3 regions of the Bacillus pfraonensis genome follow, and region 1 is predicted to be linked to each of the others. Evidence: riboswitches for the same ligand, from Rfam matches in the RefSeq annotation. Region 1 holds a riboswitch; each other region holds the start of a gene.
What was found. Region 1 has a riboswitch for S-adenosylmethionine ahead of KFD70_RS03245 (methionine ABC transporter ATP-binding protein). Riboswitches for the same ligand answer to the same signal wherever they lie in the genome.

Region 1 (8,968 bases):
AAGAGCTGGCATTTACCAGCCCTTTTGATACCTACTATTCTTTTACAGGAACAACTGCGCCTTTATATTCCTTGTCAATGAAGTCTTCAATTTCTTTAGAATGCAGCACTTCTACAAGAGCTTTAATTTCTTTCTTATCTTTATCACCTTTACGAACCGCTACTACGTTTGCATATGGAGAGTCATTTCCTTCAATCGCGATTGCATCTTTTTCTGGGTTTAATTTCGCATCAATCGCATAGTTAGAGTTAATTAGAACAGCATCGCCTTCTTTATTGTTATACACTTGTGGCAATAAACCAGGCTCGATATCCGTTTTAAATTTTAGATTTTTTGGATTATCTGCAATATCTTTTGTAGTTGCTTTAACTGGATCTACCCCATCTTTAATTTTTAAAATACCTTCTTTTTGTAAAATCGCTAAACCACGTCCATGGTCAGCGACAGAGTTACTCATAATAATCGTCGCTCCATCTGGAAGGTCTTTTAAGCTCTTATACTTTTGAGAATATACACCAATTGGTTCTAAATGAATTTTTCCGGCTACTTCAAAATCGTATTTTTTATCTTTAATTTCTTTTTCTAAGTATGGAATGTGTTGGAAGTAGTTCGCATCTAATTCCTTATCCGCTAATGATTTATTCGGCAATACATAGTCTTGGAATGTTTCAATTTTTAATTCAATTCCCTTTTTCTCTAATAAAGGTTTTGCCTTTTCTAAGATAACAGCGTGCGGTACGTTAGAAGCTCCTACAACAAGTTTCTTTTCATCTTTATCTTTCCCACCACAAGCAGCTAAACCAAAAATTGACGTTGAAATAAGTGCTGTAAGTAATAATTTTTTCATTTGAAACACCCTCCCATTTTAATTATCGTTTATCAATTCGAATTGTTACACGATCACCAATCCACTGAATTAAAAATACAACGAGTAATACACAAATTGTTGCAACGATTGTTACATCGTTATTTCCACGCTGAAATCCTTCTAAATAAGCAAGTGTACCAAGACCACCAGCACCGACAACACCAGCCATCGCTGTATAGCCTACAAGTGCAATTGTCGTTACTGTAATACCAGATACAAGTGCTGGCAAAGATTCTGGAATCAATACTTTCCAAATAATCGTACTCGTTTTTGCTCCCATTGCTTTTGAAGCTTCTATTACTCCTTTATCAATCTCACGAAGTGCAATTTCAACCATCCTTGCATAAAATGGTGCCGCTCCAATAATTAAAGCTGGTAGTGCTGCGCTTGCTCCAAGAATTGTTCCAAGGAGAATCTTCGTAAATGGAATTAATAAAATAATTAAAATGATAAATGGAATGGAACGAAAGATATTTACAAATGCTCCAATCGCTGTGTGAATCGCTCTATTTTCCCATAAATTATCCTTTGCCGTCATGAAAAGTAATAGTCCTAAAATAAGACCTAAAACAAATGTCGCAAATGCTGCGATTGCCGTCATATATAATGTTTCACCTGTTGCTTCTAGCATTTGATTCCAGTCGACGTTCGCGAGTAACTTATCCATGTGCAATCACCTCCAGCTCTACTTGCTCTTGATGGATTCCTGCTATTGCTTGTTGGATTGCCACTTCCTCACCATTTAAGTGAATCACTAAACTTCCATACGATCCATTGTTTGTTTGAGCAATATTCCCTTGAAGTACACTTACTTCTATATCATCCCGCCTCATTAATCTCTGGAGTACTGGACGCTCTACAGAATCACCAATAAACTGTAAACGAATGACTTTTCCATCTGGATATTTTTCTAATAAACTCTCAATTGTTTCATTTGTATCTTCAGAATCTGTTAGCTGTTGTACAAATCGCTTTGTAATCTCCTTCTGTGGGTTACGGAATACCTCTAGTACAGGACCCGTCTCTACAATTTTTCCTTTTTCCATGACTGCAACACGATTACAAATTTTACGAATCACATGCATCTCATGTGTAATAAGTACAATTGTTAAGCCAAGACGTTTATTAATATCTAGTAGTAAATCTAAAATTTGATCTGTTGTTTCAGGGTCAAGCGCTGACGTCGCTTCATCACATAGCAGCACTTTCGGATTATTTGCTAATGCTCTCGCAATCCCAACGCGCTGCTTTTGTCCACCGCTTAATTGAGACGGATATGCATCGCCTCTTCCTTCTAATCCAACAAGATGAATTAACTCATCTACTCGTTTTTTTCGCTTTTCCTTATCCACTCCCGCAATTTCAAGTGGAAAAGCAATGTTCTCACGTACAGTTCGTGACCACAGTAAATTAAAATGTTGAAAAATCATTCCGATTTCTTGTCTTGCCTTTCGAAGTTCATTCCCAGTAATTGCTGAAATCACACGATTTGCTATCGTAATCTGTCCTGAAGTTGGTTTCTCTAATTGATTAAATAATCTGATTAAAGAACTTTTACCAGCGCCACTATATCCGATAACACCAAAGATCTCGCCTTTTTCTATTTTTAAATTGGCATCATCTACAGCAGTGACATCACCGCTTTTTGATTTATATATTTTCTTTACATTTTCCAATAAAATCATGATGTTCACCCCTTTTTGAATTAAAAAGCGTAAGCAGCTCGTTCAGATTTACTCCCACAATTTTTATTTTTGGTGTAAGAATTACTTAAATCTAACCGTCGCCATAGCTAAATTTCTTATTAGCTCCTCTTATTATTCGAATGTCCTCCTCATTCAAACAACAAAAAAACCTTTCTGCTTTTAGAATGAGCAGAAAGGTTTATATGCGTATATCAACATGATCCCTTCCTCTCATCTCTCAAAGCATTTGCTTTGCAGGAATTGGCACCATTTCAATCTAAAAATTGACGGTTGCCGGGCTTCACAGGGCTCAGTCCCTCCACCTCTCTTGATAAGAGAAATCAGATTTAATTTTCGTCTGATTTGAAATTTATGAAATTGTCTATATTTTATGACTTGAATTGTATCAATATACACCCACTATGTCAACAAAAAAATTCTTAAAAAACGAAACTTCAGACTATTAAGCACCTACTGGCATTGGCTTACATATATGAAATACGGATTCTAATAATAACATCGTACGATACGTTCCGTTATATTGCACACGTCCGCTGTGCAATAGTGTTTGCAACCGAACATTTCCAGTAACTAATCGCCTTAAATCTTCTTCCTGAAAGCAAATAAGTTGTTCCGTTCCCCGTGTCTCTTTCAAAAGCTGTATATACTCTCTTGAAATTTGAAGTGAGCAACACTCATCTCCAAAACGAAAATTGATCGTTTTTTCTCCTTGCCGAAGAAGCGGTTCTAGATGATATTGGCTATTAGCATACGTTACAAATGATTGAAGCAACGAATATAATCTCATTCTAGTCACATCCTTCATCTCACTTTCTCCTAATACCATTCCATCTTCTCAAACAGCAATCCTGTTACTTTCTCTCGACAAATAACGTACCGCTTTGATACCTCGACATATTTCCCAGAAAATATGTCGAGGCGGCAAAAACTTTGCCGCCTACTGTAATTCTTTATATAAATATTCAACTGAATGAAATGCATATATTTTCTTCACAATTGTTCCACGCTCAAATACGAGTAAGCAAGGTACACTTTCTACTTCATACTCTCGCGCTAAATGCGGGGCATAGTTTAAGTCTAGCATTCCTATTTCTAATTCAGATATAGTTGCTTCTACCACTGTTAGCATCTTCTTTGCTAATTGGCATGTTCCACACATCGGTGTATATACATATAACACTGTTTTTTCTTGGTCTGCTATTAGAGCTGTAGCTTCAGCACCTGTCCAGTCAATCACTTCTATCATTCCTTACCGTAAATATTCTGTATAAACGTCAATGTCAGCTCCCCATAATACGTTCGCTAAATGATTAGAAGGAGCAGTAGCCACTTCACGGTACGAACGATCAATGTAAATATGCTCGGCCTGCGGGAATTCTTTTCGAAATTGTTTTCTAAGCTTTTCACCTGCAGCATCAGCATCCACTAATACATACACTTCTTTATCAAAAAACTGATCAATGAGCTCATCCATTTTCGACAAACCAATTGTACCATTTGTACAAACAATTTCCACTGGTTCACGAATAATAGATTCAATCTTTCTTCTATCTGATTTTCCTTCGACAATAATGACTTTCTCTACATAGACCATACGTCATCACCCGATCACCATATACTATAAAACAACCTTACTTTAGTATATAGTATATTCGATATTTTCATGTTGTTTCCTGTTTATTTTTACAAAGAAAAGCGGAGGCGGCTCACTCAGAATGTGAGGGGGATGGAGCTAAATCAAGAAAAGCGCAAGCGGCTCGTTCAGAACAGGAGGACGTTGGAACTCCTGACGTAGAGGCGCTCTTTGCCTCGCAGGAAGGAGTGAAACGACCGACTGTTCTAGCCGCTGGAGCTAGACAAAGAAAAGCGCAAGCGGCTCGTTCAGAATGTGAAGGGGATGGAGGTTCTGACATAGAGGCACTCTTTCATTCACACAATACAAAATAAAAAGGACAGCACACTGGCTGCCCTTTTTGGTGACTAGAATTAGTCCTGGTTTGTCATTTCTGCATATTTTTCTGCAGATAATAACTTTTCTAATTGGCTTTCATCAGAAAGTTCAACTTTAACCATCCATGCACCTTCGTACGGAGATTCGTTAACAAGTTCTGGTTGGTCACTTAATTCTTCGTTTACTGCTACAACTTTACCACTTACAGGTGCGTATAATTCAGAAACTGTTTTAACAGATTCTACACTTCCGAATGGCTCGTCAGCTTCAAGTGTTGCACCTACTTCAGGAAGTTCAACGAATACGATATCGCCTAACTCGTTTTGTGCAAAATGAGTAATACCGATAACAACTTGGTTGCCTTCAGTTTTTACCCATTCGTGTTCTTCAGAGTAACGTAAATGATTTGGAATGCTCATGACTGTACCTCCAGTGAATGTATTAATTATGTAAAAATACCTTATTGGTACTTTTTCCACACACTTTCAAACTGCTCTTCGTTAAAACCAAGTGTTACATTCGTGCCATCTGTTACGATTGGACGTTTAATCAACATGCCATCAGACGCTAAAAGTTCAAACATTTCGTCCTCACTTGCATCCTTTAATTTATCTTTTAAGCCAAGTTCACGGTAACGCATTCCACTTGTATTAAAGAATTTTTTTAATGGCAATTCACTTTTTGCATGTAAATTACGCAAATCTTCTTTTGACGGTGGATTTTCAACAATATGAATCATTTCATATGCTACATCGTTTGCCTCAAACCATTTTTTCGCTTTTTGACATGTGCCACACTTTGGATATGAATAAAATGTTACTGTCATAAATTCACCTACTTTTTTACTAACCTTTACCTTTATCATATAGAAAACGTTTTATTATTTCAAACGATTCTTCTCTAAACTTTAACTTATTTCGTGATAATTTTCTTTTATCCTGCAAATTTTTCTTATTTTTCCGGTATTTCTGTATAAATTGCAAGTATAAAAATATATATGTATGCCGAATACACATATTAAACAAACGTTTATTTAATAGATTCGCCGCTACAAAAGCGAACATACGTCTTAAACAAACGTTTGATTAATTGAACTCCCTCTACACGAGCTTAAGATAGGGGGGATTCTCCGTTAAAATGATAAAAAAAAGCTCCTAATCTAGAGCTCCTTCACTGTCTACTCAAATAATCCGCAATCGTTTGAAACACGTATATATACATATTATGAATACTTTGCTCTGAAATCGTATCATTGTATAAATCAGTGCCCCAAAATTGCCCTTCCCCACTTCCTATATTTACAAATCCTTGTGTATACATCATCGCTCTATCTCTTGGTGCATTGTTATAATCTAGATCTTTTTCAGTAAAAATTAAATACGGTCGATCTTTTAAACCAACAAAAAACACTGGCTTTTTTAAGCCTAAAAATAGATCTGTATATTTTTCTTTTGATGCTTCTTCAAAATGTTCTTTCATAACAAGAAATCCATCAACTTTCTCTGATTTCTCCTTCATTTCATCTAACTTTACCTTCTCAAACTTTATATTTCGAAACGTGTCTTTTGGCGCTTCACCGACAACTCCAATAGTCAATGCCCTTCCGCTATACCCTTGAACAGGCGGTATATCCTTATTCTTTGCACACCCAGCTCCTACTAGGCATAACAATATAAGAAAACAAAAATTAAGCGAACGCTTCATTTCTACTCCCCCATCCCAAAAGTCAAGTGACAAAAATGTAAGGCAAATCCAAAAAATGTAAGTAAAATCGATAGCTCATTTTGATTTTCTATATTATAATCAATTGGATTTACTTTCATTACTAAACACTAGGAGATACTCATGAAAAAATATAAACTTTCATCTTTTCTTCCATTAAGTTATATACTTCTACTCGTACTCGTAAGTCCCCTTTACGATGTACTAAATAAATCTACTGTTCACGCTGTAAACGTTACAACTGTAGTAGATGATTGGATTCCATTTGTAAAAGCATTTATCATTCCATATTTACTGTGGTTTCCATACTTATACGGAGCACTTATTTATTACTGCTTTGCTGATCGAAAGCAATATTATGTCACTTTAAGTAGTGTAATTCTTGGAAAGCTTGCTTGTTTTTCTATTTATTACTTTTGGCAAACGACTGTACCGCGTCCAACCGTCGTTGGAACAGACATATTTTCTGAACTAGTTCGCTATATTTATAGTATTGATCAACCCGTAAACTGTTTCCCTAGCATTCATGTGCTTACGACATTTGTCATTATGTTAGCTGCCTTTAAACGCCGAGAACAACATGCTTTTGAATATTATATTCTTACTTTCTTTGGTACACTCATCATTTTATCAACACTATTTACAAAGCAGCATGCCTTCATAGATGCCGTTTCTGGGATGACGCTAGCAAGTATACTATACTTTGGTATTCAGCTAGTATTAGTAAAAGAAACGGTGACAGTTCCGATGAAACAAAATCATAAAATGTAAACAAAAAAGCAGACTGTGGCTTCTTCAGTCTGCTTTTATCTATATAAAGGAGATTTTCAGGTGCAATACGTTGTTTGGCGATTAAGATTGCGGCACAGTCATATCGCCAGAATGAATTCGACCCGCTTTTTTTAATGCGATATATATTATATAAGAAACAGCTACTGGGATTACGATATAAGTGATCACCATCGCTGGTACAACACCGAATCCTTGGCTGGAGATTAAATTAATTGGTGCAATCAGAGAACTTAATCCAAGACCTGCGATTTCTTTACCTGCTTCTAATTGGAAAATCAGTGCAGATACAGGGCCCACAATGGCGCTAGCAACGACAGTTGGGACGAGAATCATTGGATTTTTAGTAATGTTCGGCAATTGGACTTTCGGAGTACAAAGGGCCTGTGCTAAAATACCACCTAAATTGTTTTCTTTTGCTGAGATAACAGAGAATCCGATAAATTGAGCGACGCATCCTGCAAGTGCTGCACCTCCTGCAACACCATCTAGGCTAAGTGCAATTGCTAGAGCTGCTGATGACGCTGGTGAGATTAATAATAGTCCCCAAACAACCGCAAGCACGATAGAAGCAATAAATGGACTACCAGCTGAACTATCTTTAATAAATGCGCCAATTGCATTTAAAACAGGACTAATATTTTGAGATAACCAAATACCGACTATGCCAGAACCAAGTATTGCTACAAATGGAACGAGCATCATATCTAAAGCAGTTTTTCCGCTTAACCGTTTACCGATATAAACTGCTAAAGTTGCTGTTAATAACGCACCAATCGGTTCACCAGTTTTAATGATTAGACCAGCTTCAGTAATCGAAATGGATCCTGCTCCAATCGCCCCGGCAACCATCGCTGAGAAAATGACAAGTCCGTTTGCTCCAAGCATAAAAGCAATCCCTGCTCCAATTGCTGGTGCCATCAGTGATTTCGCAACAACTCCAATTGTAATCAACATCGGAATATCAACAATTCTTCCAATATTTTCGATAAGTAAACCAATTCCAAGGGATACGAAAATACCTTGTGCAATTCCGGCAGAACCTTTAAAGACACGAGACATTATATATTCCTTCATCTGCTTCACCTTCTCCTAGTTTAGTAGCCGATTGTTTTCATATAGTCACGTAAAATATCATTTGATTGTGCAAATCGGCCTTCTTCAGTTTCTGTTAAGTTTAGTTCAACAACTTCTTTCACACCATCTCTTGTAATAATTGCTGGTACACCTGTGCAAATATTATATTCACCATACTCACCATCTAAAATTGCTGAAACAGCAATTACACGGTGATCATCATTAAAGATAGAGCGTGCGATATAAGCTAGTGAGTTACCAATGCCGTAATAAGTAGTTCCTTTACGTTTATAAATTTCCCAACCAGCTTTGGCAGTTTTCTCAACAATTTCATCTAAGTCAATTTCACCGAAACGCTCTTTTTGTTCATCTAAAATTTGTAAGATTGGTTTCCCACCAACTGTAACGTGAGACCAAGCAACCATTTGGGAATCACCATGCTCACCTAATGAATAACCGTGAATACTACGAGGATCCACTTCAAGCATTTCAGATAAAATTGTTCTTAAACGTGAAGAATCTAACGATGTTCCAGTACCAATCACGCGATTTCTTGGCAATCCAGACAATTTCCAAACTTGATAAGTAATAATATCAACTGGGTTTGATGCGATTAAGAAAATGCCATCAAATCCACTTTCCATTACACCTGCTACAACACTTTCCATAATCTTTGCGCTTGCTCCTAGAGTATCTAAACGACTTTGTCCTGGTTTTGGCGCTGGACCTGCTGTAATAATCACAATGTCCATATCTTTGCAGTCTTCATAAGTAGCTGCATATACTTTTGTTCTTGTATTTGTAAAATTAATGCAGTGCGATAAATCCATCGCTTCTCCAACTGCACGTTCATGA
Region 2 (7,891 bases), on a different contig from region 1:
TGCTTCGATTCTACAAGCTTTACTAAACTCGCATCTAATTCACGACTCACTACAACTATATCCGCTCCTTCTTTTAATAAAGGAGCGATTTTAAATGATGCCACTTTACCACCGCCAATGACAACAACACGTTTCTTTTCAATTCGTACTGTAAGTGGATACATACTCATCTCCCCTTAATATTTCTCCCGTTTTCTGGATTAGCATTTCTTGAAATACACGGTTTTTTCCTAAATAAGGACTTACATATATATTCGTAGAATGGTATCCGCGTACTTCCTTCTCAATGTGTCTCATTAATAAGCCTGTAAATAACAAATAAGGTAGAATGACAACATTCTCCTCTTTTCGTTCTACAACTTCTTTTAATTTCTCCTCAAACCTAGGCTCTGCCGCAGCTAAATAACATACTTCTACCTTTTTAACTTTCTCCTCTTTTTCAAACAGAGAAGCAATACGTTTCATATCTTGTAACGTCTCAAGATCACTACTCCCTCTTGCCACAAGCAACAAGGTTACCCCACTTTCATACTCTTTAATACCGCTCCCCTCACACGTAGCGGATACGAGTGATTCTGAAACACCAAACGGATTTCCGTAAGTAATTGCAATGTGAGGATATTTATTTTGCATTTTTTGGAGTTCATTGGGAATATCTTCTTTCACATGCCCTGCTGCTAATAAAAAAACAGGAACAACGACAATTTCTGTTGCTCCTCTTCTTACGCAATTAGCAAATCCTTCTGAAATATCAGGCTGTGCTAATTCTAAAAAACATAGTTCTTGAATAGAAGCTGATACATGGTTCATACAAGCAGAAACAAAACCTACCGCTTCCTCTTTTGCCTCTTTTAGCCTACTTCCGTGACATACATATAATACAGCTTTCATTTTATAACACTCCGCTTACAGGATACGTAATGTCCGCCTGTTTTTCAAACCAATGAATTTTTTCACGGAAACGAACAACTTCTCCGATTACAATCATACTCGGATTTTGGACCTGTTCTTTTTCAGCAAGCGTTACAATTGTTCCTAACATTCCTGTAATGGTTCGCTGAGATTGTGTAGTTCCCCACTCCACAATAGCCACTGGCGTATTTTCTCCTTTTCCATATTTCAAAAGTTGTTCACATATATAAGGGAGATTGCTTACCCCCATATAAACAGCAAGCGTGTCGACACCTTTCGCTAAGTTTTCCCACTTCACTTCTTCTTCAGCACCTTCTTTTCGGTGCCCTGTCACAACTGCAAAACTTGCGCTCGCATCCCGGTGCGTTACAGGAATCCCCGCATATGCAGAAGCAGCTATTCCTGCTGTAATACCAGGTACAATTTCAAACGGAATACCATGCTTCGCTAACGCTTCTGCTTCTTCACCACCTCTTCCAAATACAAACGGATCTCCACCTTTTAATCGCGTTACGATTTTTCCTTTTTTTGCATATTTAACAAGAAAAGCGTGAATGGTTTCTTGTTTCATTGTGTGATAGTTTGGTAGTTTTCCGCAATATATTAAGTCAGCATCTGGCTTCGCATAGGAAAGTAGTTCTTTATTTACAAGACGATCGTATAAAATAACATCCGCCCGCTCGATACACTTTACCCCTTTTACAGAAATTAAATCTGGATCTCCCGGCCCTGCACCAACAATATATACTTTTCCCATCATCTCTCCTCATTTCTACTATAAAGTGAAACTTCCATTCCTATTACGAATGGAAGTTACTATTCAAATCGATGTCATTTTGTATTACAATGTCTCCTGCTCATGAATAACAAATGCTGCACCTTTGCGAATCTTCTTTTTTTCATGCAGAGAGATTTCCTTCACTTCTGGCAGCGGTAAAAAATACTTCTCTAATTCTACCTCAACAAGTCTAAATGCCTGTTCCTCACTTTGTGCGACAACTACTACAGGAACAACACCATTTGCCAACACTGCTTCAAAACGATATAAATCCATATTGTTCCCTCCTAAGATGCAATCACTTCTTCTAAAATTGTATTTAACGCGGATTGTAAATTTTCTACTCCAACGCGTTCTGTAAACTCATAAAAAGTTTCAGCTGGCAGTTTATGTTCTTTAAAGTATGTTAAAAACGATACAAGAACATCTGGAAGGTCTTCCCCATCAATCTTTCCTTTTAATTTTTGGTTATAAACACCACCCTCTAGTAAGGTACCACCTACATAAATTTCAAACGCTTCAACAATTCCTTTTTCTTTCGTCTTCAATTTCACACCTTGTAACCCGATATCGGCAATCTGCCTTTGACCACATGAATTCGGGCATCCCGTCATATGAATCCGAACCGGCACATCAAGTACAAGTTGTGTATCTAAATAGTCGGCAATATTTCGTAAGCGTGCTTTCGTTTCTACCAATGCAAGATTACAATACTCAATTCCCGTACAAGAAACTGCATATCCAATGAATGATTTTGGTTTTGCTGAAATCGATTCAAACAATGGTTCTTGTAAAAGTGCCTCAACGTTTCCTTCGGGAACATTGGGAATAATAAAATTTTGCGAATTACATGTGCGAATCTCACCATTTCCGTACTGCTTCGCAATTCTAGCAATTTCAAACAACTCCTCAGAATGCAAGCGACCAACAGGTACGTTAAAACCAACGTATGATAAATCACCTTGTTTTTGTTTATGAACACCGTAGAAATAACCTGCATTCCACCCTTTTAAAGCATCGTTTCCTTTATCGTGTAAAGGCTCTGTATATTCTAATAATTTTTCTTTGAATTTTTCCGCACCCCAATCAGCAACTAAAAATTTCAAACGTGCTAAATGTCGCTTTTCACGATATCCGAAATCACGGAAGACTGTAGCAATTGCAATCGCTACCGACTTCACTTGCTCAGGAAGGATGAATAAATCTAACTCCTGAGCTAAATACGGACGGGCAGATAATCCCCCGCCTACTCGTAAATGAAAGCCTTCCACTATTTTTCCATCAATCTCTTTTGTAGCTGGAGTAAAAGCAGCACAATTAATTTCAGCATTTGCTGCATTATATACATTTGTACTAATTGACATTTTAAACTTTCGAGGCAAATTCGAAAATTCTTCATTATGTTGGAAGAACTCATATACCTCTTTTACAATTGGTGCTGTATCAAATAATTCATCACCATCAATACCAGCAAGAGGATTCCCAATAATATTTCTTGTAATATCACCACAAGCTCCTGCTGTTGATAATCCCACTTTTTCTAAACGATTAAAAATATCTGGTATTTGACCAATTTCAAGCCAATGGAATTGAATCGCCTGTCTTGTAGTAATATCAAGAACATCACGACCATAATCTTCTGCAATAGAAGCCAATACTTCAACTTGTTCATTCGTTAAAATACCAGAAGGAATATTTACACGCATCATGAAATACCCTGCTTCTTTTGGGCGCTGTAAATATAAACCTGCCCATTTAAAAGAATCCCATTCTTCTTTCGGAATAGAATCAAACCCATTTTCAGCATAATACGGGATAGCTTTAAAAATTTCTAAACCGTCTTTTTCTAATTTCTTTTTCTCTGTAGCATTTAACTTTTCATTGTTTGCCCACACTTTTTCATAACTCATTTTTATTCCCCCTATATAAAGCTACGCTCTTGTAAGTAACCGATAATTTGTTCTGCACATTGTTCGATTGAATAAAGATGTGTTTCTACTACCACTTCTGCCTCTACAGGTTCTTCATACGGCGAGTCAATACCAGTAAATTGCTTAATATCGCCTTGTCTCGCTTTTTTATAAAGTCCTTTCGGATCACGTTTCTCACATTCTTCTATTGGACACTTTACAAACACTTCAATAAACTCATCTTTTTTGAGAATATCTCTTACTTGCTGGCGATCCACTCGAAATGGAGAAATAAATGCTGTTAGTACAATTGTCCCTTGATCTACAAATAACTTCGCCACTTCACCAATCCGGCGAATATTTTCTGTCCGATCTCTTTCGGAAAATCCTAAATCTTTATTCAAACCATGACGAATATTATCGCCATCTAGTACATAATTCCCAATATTTTTTTCGAACAATTTCCTAGCAACCGCATTTGCTACTGTTGATTTTCCAGAAGCTGATAACCCTGTGAACCAAAGTACAAAGCTGTGGTGACCACTTTTCTTTCGTCTTTCTTCTTTTGAAACAGATGCTGTATGCCAAGTTATATTTACGCCCATCTTACTCTCTCCTTATTTTGTTACGACTTCTTTTTGTAAACCACGAATTAATATTTCTACAACTTCTTTACGGCTAAATGTACTTGGTGGTATCTCTCCATTTCGCAACATTTCTCTTACTTTTGTTCCCGATAAAATAACATGCTCTTCTTTACTATGCGGACATGTTTTCGTAGAAGCCATCGCTTCACATTTTTTACAGTAAAAGCTATGCTCAAAAAAGAGCGGTGTAATCCCTAACTCTTCTACTGTAAAGTTCACAAAAATCTCTTGCGCTTCGTACGTACCGTAATAATTTCCTACCCCAGCATGATCACGCCCCACGATGAAATGTGTACAGCCAAAGTTTTTTCTAACCAGTGCGTGAAATATCGCTTCACGTGGCCCTGCATAACGCATTGCTGCCGGAAAAACACTTAAAAAGACACGATCGCTCGGATAATAATTTTTCAAAAGCACTTCATAACTTTCCATACGCACATCAGCCGGAATATCGTCTGATTTCGTTTCACCGACAAGTGGATTTAAAAATAAACCGTCTACAATTTCCAGTGCAGACTTTTGAATATATTCATGCGCACGATGAACAGGATTTCTCGTTTGAAACCCCACTACCGTTTTCCAGCCGCGTTTTGCAAACTCTGCACGCGTTTCGCTTGGATCTAAATGATAAGAAGCAAACTTATCATTTTCAAAGCGCTTTACAAGCGTGATTGCTCCTCCAACATAAATATTCGGTCTATCATATAATTTTTTCACACCTGGATGGGCAATATCAGTCGTTTTATAAACAAGCAATGCTTCTTTCTCTTTATCCGGTGTAAAAATATTTTCTATTTGAATAACACCATACGTGATTCCTTCTTTAACAAGACGAACCTCTTCACCAATTTTTAATTGTTTCGCCCTTTCTTCCGTTATTGGTAGTGTAATAGGGATACTCCATACATCACCGTTTACTAAACGCATTTTTTCTACTACAGATTGATAGTCCTCTTTCCCTAAAAAGCCAGTAAGCGGGCTATAACCACCTATCGCAAGAAGCTCTAAATCACTTAACGCAATTTTGTCTAATTCAATTTCTTTTGTAATTCCCTTTATTTCATACGTTTCATCAACGCGATTTACTAATATATTTGTTTTACTCATTTCCTTGTACGCCTCTTTCATATATATTTAAAATCAATCCAGTTCTTATTGGTAATGAAGGCCACATTCCGTTTTCATCTTTCCAGCCCACCGTCCGTCCCTTGAATCTTCTCCATCTCCTACAGGCAACGTACATTTTTCACACCCTATACTTGGATAACCAATGTCGTGCAATGGATTATAAGGCAAATTATGCTTATATACGTAGCGCCACACTTCCTTCCACGTCCAATGAATGAGCGGACAAATTTTAATAGATTTAAAACGATGGTCTTGATTGATAAACTTTGTATATTTCCGCGTTTCAGACTGTTCCCTCCTTAGCCCTGATATCCACGCTTTTCCACCCGATAAAGATTCTTCAAGGGGTAAGATTTTCCTTAATTTACAACAGAGATTTGGATTATGCTCCCACAAATTATTCCCATGCTTCTTTGCTTGTTCTTCAAGTGTGAGCGAAGGTTGCTTTTCAATAATTTCGAAACCCGGAAACCTTTCACGCACTCGTTTAATTAAATCGTATGTTTCTTGAAAATGAACGTTTGTATCTAAAAATACAACTTTAGCAGATGGATTTACTTGGTTTATTAAATGCAATAAAACCATACCTTCCACACCAAAGCTACACGCGTATACAATTTCACCCTTATAATGGTTATAAGCCCACTCTAATACTTGCAGTGCTCCTTTTGTTTCACCTTCTTCAGAAAAAGAAATGAAGTCCTCTTTCCATGTTTCATACGTCAGCATGTTTTTTCCCCCTGTAACGCAAAAAGGCGGTTTTAACCTAATACAATAGGTTAAAACCGCCTCTAGTTTTTCTAGTCAGCGCTTTTTACTTTAAGCGTACTTTTTCACTTTTTTCAAGCTGAATCACTTTTCCATCTTGCACAACAATTGTAATAGAACCATATTTCATATCCGCAAGCATCGTTTGAATCTTTTCAGCTACTTCGTCAAAATGTCCACGCACTCCCACGAACAGCCCCCCTTTTTATTCATAAAAAAAATCTTTCCCATTTCGAAAAGACTGTTCGGTAATATATTTTACCTTATCTTTCAAAATGGATGCCATTTTGCTGGACTTAGCACCTTGCTCCCATAAGCAGGTTGCTGAGCTTCGTAGGGCCAGTTCCCTCCGCTTCTCTTGATAAGCTTTGTATTTGTATTTTATCATAATTCTGATTTTTTTCAATCCTAGTTTTCCGATATATTTTATATTTTTTATTTTTTTAAAGGAGTTGCCCAGTTCGAACAACTCCTTTTTATTGATTACACAAGCTCTTTTATGCGTATGCGATCGTTCCCAATTATATTTTCATATGTTTCGCGTTCGACAACAACTTGTGACGCCCCGCCTTTTGCAAATACTACAGCCGGTCTGCGAATGCGATTGTAATTATTCGCCATAGAATATCCATATGCTCCTGTACAAGAGATTGCTAACAAATCTCCAGAAGTAACTTGTGGCAGTTCTATATCCCAAATAAGCATATCCCCACTCTCACAACACTTTCCAGCAATTGATACAATCTCTTCGGCATTTTCTCTTCCTCTATTGGCAAGCATTGCCTCATAACGTGCTCCATATAAAGCTGGTCTTAAGTTGTCCGTCATTCCTCCATCAACTGACACATATTTACGAATACCTGGAATATCTTTTACAGCTCCTACTGTATAAATTGTTGTTCCTGCATCTCCGACAATACTACGCCCTGGTTCAATCCAAATTTCAGGGAGTGGATAATTCTTTCTTGTAAATTGTTCCCTCACTGCATTCGTTACAGCATGCACATACGTTTCAAGCGTAAGCGGTGTATCAGACTCTGTGTAGCGAATTCCAAATCCTCCACCAACATTTAATACAGTTACTACATAGCCTGTTTGCTTTCTGATTTCTTCTAAAAAGTTCCGTAATACTTCAATTGCCCGAACAAATCCTGCTGTTTCAAAAATTTGCGATCCAATATGCGAATGAATACCTAACACGTTATAATTTGATTTCTCTAGTGCTACTTGAATCGCCTGCATTGCCTGACCAGTAGAAACTCCAAAACCAAATTTCGAATCATCTTGCCCTGTTGTAATATATTCATGAGTATGCGCCTCTACTCCAGGTGTAACTCGAATTAATATATTTACAATTTTTCCATACCGCTCTGCTAAGTCATGTAATATTTCCATTTCCAAGAAATTATCTACTACAAAACAACCAATACCTGCTCGCAGCGCCATTATAATCTCTTCTTCCGTCTTATTATTACCATGAAAATGAATACGTGATGCTGGAAAACCAGCTTGTAAAGCAGTATATAATTCGCCCCCGGAAACAACATCTAAAGACATATTTTCTTCACGAGCTACTCGGCACATCTCCATGCACAAGAACGCCTTACTTGCATATGCTACTTGGTAAGAGAACCCACTTTCCTGGAATGCACGATGAAATGCGCGACATTTTTCACGAATAGCAGCCTCATCGTATACATAAAGCGGTGTTCCATATTGTTTTGCTAGCTGCGTTGTATCGCATCCTC
Region 3 (7,891 bases), on a different contig from region 1:
ATACCGTATTTCTTCGTTAATAACTCGTAACTTCTTTTTGCGATTTCTAACTTTCTTTCTGCATTAACTGCCATGCCCTCTTCATCAATTGTCCCAACTACAATTGCCGCACCATATTTCCGGAGAAGCGGCGTCACTTTCTCAAATCGCTCTTCTCCGTTTTCTAAATTAATAGAGTTAATGACACCCTTCCCTTGTATGTACGTGAGAGCTTTCGCCATTACATTCTCATCCGTTGAATCTATCATAATGGGAACTTTTAATACTTTCGTTACTTCTGCCAAAAATCCCCCCATATCTTCCACTTCGTCACGATCTGGATCCGCCATACAAATATCAATAATGTGAGCATTTTTCTTCACTTGCGCCCTTGCAATCTCAGCAGCCTCTTCAAAATTCCCTTCAGCAATTAATCGTTTAAACTTTCTTGACCCAATAACATTTGTTCTCTCACCAACGAATAACGGCCTCATAGAATCATCATATTGCAATGCTTCTAAACCACTAATCCCATGACCTTCTCGCTCATGATTTTCACGTGGCTTGAGAGACTCAAGTGAAGCTTTTATCGCTCGTATATGATCAGGTGTCGTCCCGCAGCAACCACCGATAATATTAATCCAGCCTTCTTCAGCAAACTGCTTCACCTTTTCTGCAAGTGAAGTTGGTGACTCATGATAATGTCCATCCTCGTCTGGAAGACCGGCATTTGGATAACAAGAAGTATAACACTCTGAGAGATCCGACAAAGAACGAATATGTTCTCGCATAAATTCTGGCCCTGTCGCACAGTTTAATCCGACAGATAATGGTTTCATATGCTCAACTGATAAATAAAACGCCTCGATTGTTTGCCCCGCTAACGTTGTCCCCATCGGCTCAATCGTTCCTGAAATCATAAGCGGAACCGTACGATTCGCTTCCATAAATGCTTGCTGAATTCCTAAATACGCCGCTTTCACGTTACGCATATCTTGGCTCGTCTCTACAAGCAATACATCAACGCCACCCCGTAATAATCCACGCGCTTGTCTAGTATAAGCTTCAATTAATTCTTCAAATGTTACACCACCTGTTACACTAATCGCTTTTGTCGTTGGCCCCATCGCACCTGCTACATATACTTCTTTACAGCTCTCACTTACAGCTTGTTTTGCTAAAAACGCCGCCCGTTCATTTAACTCTTCATCTAAATGAGCTAGCTCATAATCATGTAATACGATATTCGTAGCACCAAACGTATTTGTTTCAATAATATCCGCACCAGCTTCAATATAAGCTTTATGGATACCTAAAATAACATCTGGTCTTGTTTTTACTAAGTATTCATTACAACCTTCATATTCTTCTCCACCAAAATCTTCTGCGGTTAAATCCTCCTGCTGAATCATCGTCCCCATCGCACCATCTAATATTAAAATATCATGTTTTAATCTCTCTTCTATCGGTCTCATCAGTTGATTCCCTCTTTCGCTTCTTGCTTTTCTTTCACATACTTAACGAGATTCTCTGTAATTTCATATTTTAAAAATGGTGTAATGAGATAAATACCGTTAAAGTATTTCATCGCAGCATCAATTAACTCTTGTGAAATGCGAATCCCTTCTTCAATTGCCAATTCTTGCGTATCATGTCCATCCATTCGTTGTCTTACTTCTTCAGGTAGTGTAATGCCTGGCACCTCAAAATGGAGAAAGTCAGCATTTCGCTTACTTACTAAAGGCATAATCCCAATAAAAATCGGCTGTTCTAAGTGATTTGTCGCCTCGTATACTTCTTCAATTAAATCTACATCGTAAATAGGCTGTGTTAAGAAATACTCTGCACCAGCTGCAACTTTTCTCTCCATCCTCTTCACCGCTGCTTTTAAATGCCTCACATGCGGGTTAAAAGCTCCTCCAACAGAGAATCTTGTCGCAGAACCAATCGATTTCCCTAAAATAGAACGTCCAACATTCATTTCCTTAATCATTTTAATTAATTCAATAGAAGATAAATCATATACAGACGTCGCTCCTGGAAAATCACCAACACGAGCTGGATCACCTGTTAAAGCTAACACTTCTTCCATTCCTAAAGCTGATAAACCAAGTAAATGGGATTGTAAGCCAATCACATTATGGTCACGGCACGTTAAATGCGTCAGCACTGGAATATCGTGCTTCGTTAATAATGCCCCCATTGCCATATTTGAAATGCGCGGAGATGCTAACGAGTTATCTGCTAATGTAATCGCATCTGCTCCCGCTCTTTTCAATGCCCTTGCCCCTTCAAAAAAACGTTGCGTATCCAATGTTTTTGGGGGATCTAGTTCAACAACAACTGTTGTTTGCTTCTTCGCTTTTTCCGCAAGAGTAACATGGGTGCTAGCACGTTTTGTTTGCATAGGAACCACTTGTTGTCTTGGAGCGATTTGTTTTTCTGTAACAGGCGTTACATTCGCAATCGCACGCTTCATCGCTTCAATATGTGCTGGCGTTGTACCACAACATCCCCCTAACAAACGAATACCTTGTTCAATAAATTTCGGTGTCATCTCTTCAAAATAAGCAGGACTTCCTTCATATACGTAACGTCCTTCTACATAGTTTGGAAGGCCTGCATTTGGATAAGCTGACAAATAACCATTTTTCGGAATCGATATCATTTTAAAAGCTTCCGTCATATGAAGCGGTCCTAACTGACAGTTTAAACCGACTACATTTGCACCGTAATCTAAAAGCTGTTTTAATATTTCATTTACATCATTCCCATTTTGAGTTGTGCCTGCTTCATGAAGAGCTAACTGTGCAATAATTGGAATATCTGTTTGTTTTCGCAGTACTTTCACCGCATGTAGCAATTCGAATTCATCATAAAATGTTTCTAATAATAATCCATCAATCTTTTCTTCTAATAATGCCTCGGCCTGCTCAAGTAACATAAATTCCCGTTCCATATCAGTCGTTGTAACGGCTCCAATATGCTTCATACCACCAATCGTCCCTAAAATAGCATTCTTGTCTGTCACGGCTGCTTTTGCAAGCTTTACTGCTGCTTTATTAATTTTGGTAACCTGATTTTCTAAACCATACATGCGCAATTTTGCTTCATTTGCACCATATGTATTTGTTTGAATAATATCTGCACCGGCAGCTACATATTGTTTATGAATAGATATAATTAAATCTGGATCTGATAGATTTAATTCTTCAAAACTACTTTGCAAACCATGAGAATGTAATAATGTACCAACTGCTCCATCACCGATAATAATTCCTTTTGATAATAAATCTAGAATTTTCACTTGTCTCCCTCTTTTCTATCAATATAAAAACCCCCTCTTCACCTTGAAGAGGGGGACATCATCAATCCTCCTCTTATCATGCAAAACAAATTGTTCTGCAGGTATTAGCACCGTTTCAAACATTTCGTTTGAAGGTTGCCGGGTTTCATAGGGCCTTTCCCTCCACCGCTCTCAATAAGAGTTTATCTTAATTATTAATTTATTTTTTAAAAGGAAATACGTGTACCTTTTAACAATCTTTATTAATTTTCTAATAAACTTATCATGGGACAAACTAAAAGTCAATGAAATTAGCAGGAAGATAAAAAATATTTAAAATAAAGTTGCAATTCAATTATCTTTTGTTGTAAAGTTAAAATCATAATAAAATTTCATACAAATTATTCTTATCTAGAGAGGTAGAGGGACTGGCCCTATGACACCTCAGCAACCATTAACATGTTCGTTAATAAGGTGCTAATTCCAGCAAATTGTGAAAAGATTTGACAGATAAGGAGAAGACTATATTCGCATGAAAGCCTTCTTCTTAGAAGGCTTTTTTTATTTTTTATTTTTTATCAAGGAGGAATTTAACATGTCAACAATCGAAACAAAACTAGCTCAAATCGGGAATCGAAGCGAAACGACTACAGGAACGGTTAATCCCCCTGTTTACTTTTCAACAGCTTATCGTCATGAAGGAATCGGAAAATCAACAGGTTTCGACTATTCACGAACTGGAAACCCAACACGCGGCCTTTTAGAACGCGCAATTGCTGATTTAGAAGAAGCGGAACAAGGATATGCCTGTAGTTCGGGAATGGCAGCGATTCTTCTTGTTCTGTCTTTATTCCGGTCTGGAGATGAACTTATCGTATCAGAAGACTTATATGGGGGAACCTATCGTTTATTTTCAGAACATGAAGAAAAATGGAATATTCGATGTAGATACGTAAATACACAATCTATAAAACAAATAGAACAAGCCATTACTTCTCAAACGAAAGCTATTTTTATAGAAACTCCAACCAATCCATTAATGCAAGTTACTGATATCGCAGCTGTCGCAACTGTTGCCAAACGGCACGGAGTCCTTCTTATTGTAGATAATACATTCTACACTCCCTATATACAACAACCATTAACAGAAGGAGCAGACATTGTTCTTCATAGCGCCACAAAATATTTAGGTGGTCATAATGATGTATTAAGCGGACTTGTCGTTGCAAAAGGCCAAGCGCTTTGTGAAGAACTTGCCCACTATCACAACGCTTCTGGTGCTGTATTAAGTCCATTTGATTCATGGTTATTAATTCGCGGGATGAAAACATTAGCTCTTCGTATGAAACAGCATGAAGAAAATGCAAAGAACATCGTTTCTTATTTAAACGCGGAAGATGGTGTAACCGATGTTTTTTATCCGGGAAGAGGTGGCATGATTTCATTTCGTCTTCGCGATGAAAAATGGATAAATCCTTTCTTACAATCTTTATCTTTAATTACCTTTGCAGAAAGCCTTGGCGGAGTTGAAAGTTTAATGACATATCCAGCAACACAAACACATGCAGATATTCCAGAAGAAGTTCGTACAGCACGCGGCGTATGTAATCGTCTCCTCCGCTTCTCTGTTGGTATTGAAAATGGTGATGATTTAATTCAAGACTTAAAGCAGGCTATTAAACATGTAAAAGAAGGTGTGAGAATATGAGTTATTCTTTAGATACACTCTTACTTCATAACCACTATAAACATGATTCACAAACAGGCGCGGTTAACGTCCCCATCTATAATACATCAACATTTCATCAATTTGATGTAGATACATTTGGTAAATACGACTATAGTCGCTCTGGAAATCCAACACGTGAAGCACTTGAGGACATAATTGCTTTATTAGAAGGAGGAACAAAAGGGTTTGCCTTTGCATCTGGAATTGCAGCGATTTCTACTGCCTTCCTCCTTCTCTCACAAGGCGATCATGTTCTCATTTCAGAAGATGTATATGGAGGAACGTATCGTATTGTAACAGAAGTCCTCTCTCGTTACGGGGTTTCACATACATTTGTTGACATGACAAATTTAGAAGAAGTAAAACAAAATATTAGACAAAATACAAAAGTCTTTTACGTTGAAACGCCATCCAATCCATTATTAAAAGTAACCAACATTCGTGCCATTTGCGAATTAGCAAAATCTGCCGGAGCACTTACATTTGTTGATAACACATTTTTAACACCATTATTCCAAAAGCCACTTGAACTCGGAGCTGATGTTGTGCTTCATAGCGCAACAAAATTCATTGCTGGTCACAGTGATGTTACAGCCGGATTAGCGGTTGTAACAGATGAGGAACTCGCTCAAAAACTTGGTTTCTTGCAAAATGCATTTGGTGCTATATTAGGACCGCAAGATTGTTCTCTCGTTCTTCGCGGTCTGAAAACATTGCACGTACGCCTCGAACACTCAGCAAGAAATACGAATAAAATTGCTCATTATTTACAAAAACACTCAAAGATTCAAAATGTGTATTACCCTGGATTACAATCACACTCTGGCTATGACATACAACAAGAACAAGCCCAATCTGCCGGTGCTGTTTTATCTTTCACGCTTCAATCCGAAGATGCTTTGCGACAATTTTTATCTCAAGTTAAACTTCCTGTCTTTGCAGTAAGTTTAGGAGCTGTAGAATCCATCCTTTCTTACCCTGCAAAAATGTCACATGCAGCACTATCACAAGAAGCACGTAATGAAAGAGGTATTTCTAATTCATTGCTCCGTTTATCAGTTGGCCTTGAAAATGTAGATGATTTAATTGCTGATTTTGAAAATGCACTTTCTTATGTCGAAGAACCTGTGAATGCATAATGATCATCTTAAATGAAATAAAATATAAACAGAACCTAATTTTTAGGTTCTGTTTATATTTCTATTTGCATCGTGTCATATGCAAACATAATATTGAGTCCATTTTTCTGAAGGTCCATTGCAATTTCACTTTAACTGTTATGATTTGTGAAATACGTTTCACCCCCTTGTTTTTTGATTTTCAACATGTTATCCCTTCTTTCCATCCAAAATCTCTATTCTATATAAGAGTACAAAACCCTTTTTCTTATTATTTTAAAAATTTTGTATATTTATTTGAAAGAACAAAAAAATCATGATAAAATCGTGTTATAAATGTATCTGTATCTTCAAACATATAGTAATTTTTATCAAAAAATCCCTTGTTACAAAACGTACAAATTTTGCGAAGTTATTTACATCATGTTCTCTTTTCTTACAATTTCTTTACTTTAGAACATTTTTTCTGCAACAACTATTTTCTTTTCTTTAGATTTTTGGTATTTATAGTATGGGTATAACAGCTCGCATGGAGGTGGAAAAAACATGTTAGAAACCTTTCAAAAGGAATTAGAACTGTACGAAAATAATGCAGAATTATTGAAAGTCCTTGCTCATCCTGTTCGTTTATGTATTGTAAAGGGATTAATCGAACGCGGTCCAAGCAATGTTTCGACAATGTACACAGGCTTAAATATGCCACAATCCACAATTTCACAGCATTTAGCAAAATTAAAAAGCGCTAAAATTGTTTCTAGTGAAAGAAAAGGATTAGAAATTTACTACAAAGTAGAAAATGAAACAATCATTCAACTTGTTCGTGTATTACTAGGTTAGGGGTAACTAAGCAGAAAAGGGCGTATTCTATATTTTCTATCTCATATCTTTAATATAAATATATATCATGAGAGAAAATATACAATACTACATATCCTAAAGTCGTATCAAACAAACAAGACGCAGAACTATTCTGTGTCTTGTTTGTTTCTACATATGTAAATACTTCTTTACATCAAAATGTGATATTCCTTTTTTTTGCATAACAACATCAAAAGCATCGCTCATCCCTCCATGTAAAATCATAGAACGAATCGCTCTGTTTTGTTTCTGTTTCTCAGAAAAAGGATCGGAATCTTGATGACTAGCAAGTTGTTCTAATATACCTGCTGCAAGTAAGAACTCCCTCTGTTTTGTATGCCACACCGTATGTAAAGCATTCTCTTCTCCTATTTCCTTCAATTCATCCCAATGAATATGTGTTGTTATATCCATTTCACCTGGATACTCGAGCGGGTTTCGAATAAGCCTATGGTTATAATACCCTCTTAGACTCCCTTCATGGTGCGCAGGGTGCATCCACTCCGCCATTGTATATCCATAATCTACCGTGATGAATAAGCCTTTCTTAAGCCATCTAGCAATTTCTTGCACATAGTTTTCCATTGCTATTGGTACTTCAAATCGCTGCCTTTCAAAAAGCTGAATATGACGTCTCCGGAGGTAACTACTTATTCTTCCTTCTATCGGTCTTAATACTTCAGCAAGCCTTCCTTCATCTGTATACGTAATCCGTACTTCATACAAATGACCATCTCGCCTCTCAACCACTTTAACAGGAAATGCATCAAACAATTCATTTGAAAAAACAACTCCTGTAAAAGACTCACCTAACTTCTCATAAGATTTATACAGCGAAACATTTTGAAATGAACCCAGTTGACGTTTTTGTAACTTTCTATGGAAAGGACTCACTTCAATAATAGAATACTGTAAATCTGC

Region 2: it holds a riboswitch for S-adenosylmethionine, as region 1 does, so the genes downstream of both, KFD70_RS12970 (YezD family protein) here and KFD70_RS03245 (methionine ABC transporter ATP-binding protein) in region 1, are expected to answer to the same signal.
Region 3: it holds a riboswitch for S-adenosylmethionine, as region 1 does, so the genes downstream of both, KFD70_RS17180 (methionine biosynthesis PLP-dependent protein) here and KFD70_RS03245 (methionine ABC transporter ATP-binding protein) in region 1, are expected to answer to the same signal.

The regions. Positions count from the first base shown of each region.
Region 1 is NZ_JAHCDO010000003.1:79,387-88,354, forward strand. It holds gene metQ (methionine ABC transporter substrate-binding lipoprotein MetQ) at 35-847, opposite strand; gene KFD70_RS03240 (methionine ABC transporter permease) at 870-1,535, opposite strand; gene KFD70_RS03245 (methionine ABC transporter ATP-binding protein) at 1,528-2,553, opposite strand; SAM riboswitch class I at 2,782-2,891, opposite strand; gene KFD70_RS03250 (hypothetical protein) at 3,017-3,361, opposite strand; gene KFD70_RS03255 (thioredoxin family protein) at 3,512-3,820, opposite strand; gene KFD70_RS03260 (toprim domain-containing protein) at 3,824-4,168, opposite strand; gene gcvH (glycine cleavage system protein GcvH) at 4,561-4,944, opposite strand; gene KFD70_RS03270 (arsenate reductase family protein) at 4,986-5,351, opposite strand; gene KFD70_RS03275 (hypothetical protein) at 5,696-6,229, opposite strand; gene KFD70_RS03280 (phosphatase PAP2 family protein) at 6,371-7,018, shown strand; gene KFD70_RS03285 (PTS sugar transporter subunit IIC) at 7,100-8,113, opposite strand; gene KFD70_RS03290 (L-lactate dehydrogenase) at 8,134-8,968, opposite strand, start outside.
Region 2 is NZ_JAHCDO010000011.1:184,830-192,720, reverse strand. It holds gene KFD70_RS13010 (NAD(P)-binding protein) at 1-164, opposite strand, end outside; gene KFD70_RS13005 (sirohydrochlorin chelatase) at 139-891, opposite strand; gene cobA (uroporphyrinogen-III C-methyltransferase) at 893-1,669, opposite strand; gene KFD70_RS12995 (DUF3906 family protein) at 1,754-1,966, opposite strand; gene KFD70_RS12990 (nitrite/sulfite reductase) at 1,978-3,600, opposite strand; gene cysC (adenylyl-sulfate kinase) at 3,612-4,205, opposite strand; gene sat (sulfate adenylyltransferase) at 4,218-5,354, opposite strand; gene KFD70_RS12975 (phosphoadenylyl-sulfate reductase) at 5,400-6,104, opposite strand; gene KFD70_RS12970 (YezD family protein) at 6,190-6,333, opposite strand; SAM riboswitch class I at 6,404-6,511, opposite strand; gene lysA (diaminopimelate decarboxylase) at 6,627-7,891, opposite strand, start outside.
Region 3 is NZ_JAHCDO010000016.1:104,731-112,621, forward strand. It holds gene metH (methionine synthase) at 1-1,454, opposite strand, end outside; gene KFD70_RS17175 (bifunctional homocysteine S-methyltransferase/methylenetetrahydrofolate reductase) at 1,454-3,286, opposite strand; SAM riboswitch class I at 3,357-3,467, opposite strand; SAM riboswitch class I at 3,670-3,782, shown strand; gene KFD70_RS17180 (methionine biosynthesis PLP-dependent protein) at 3,861-4,973, shown strand; gene metC (cystathionine beta-lyase) at 4,970-6,133, shown strand; gene KFD70_RS17190 (ArsR/SmtB family transcription factor) at 6,659-6,949, shown strand; gene KFD70_RS17195 (class I SAM-dependent methyltransferase) at 7,100-7,891, opposite strand, start outside.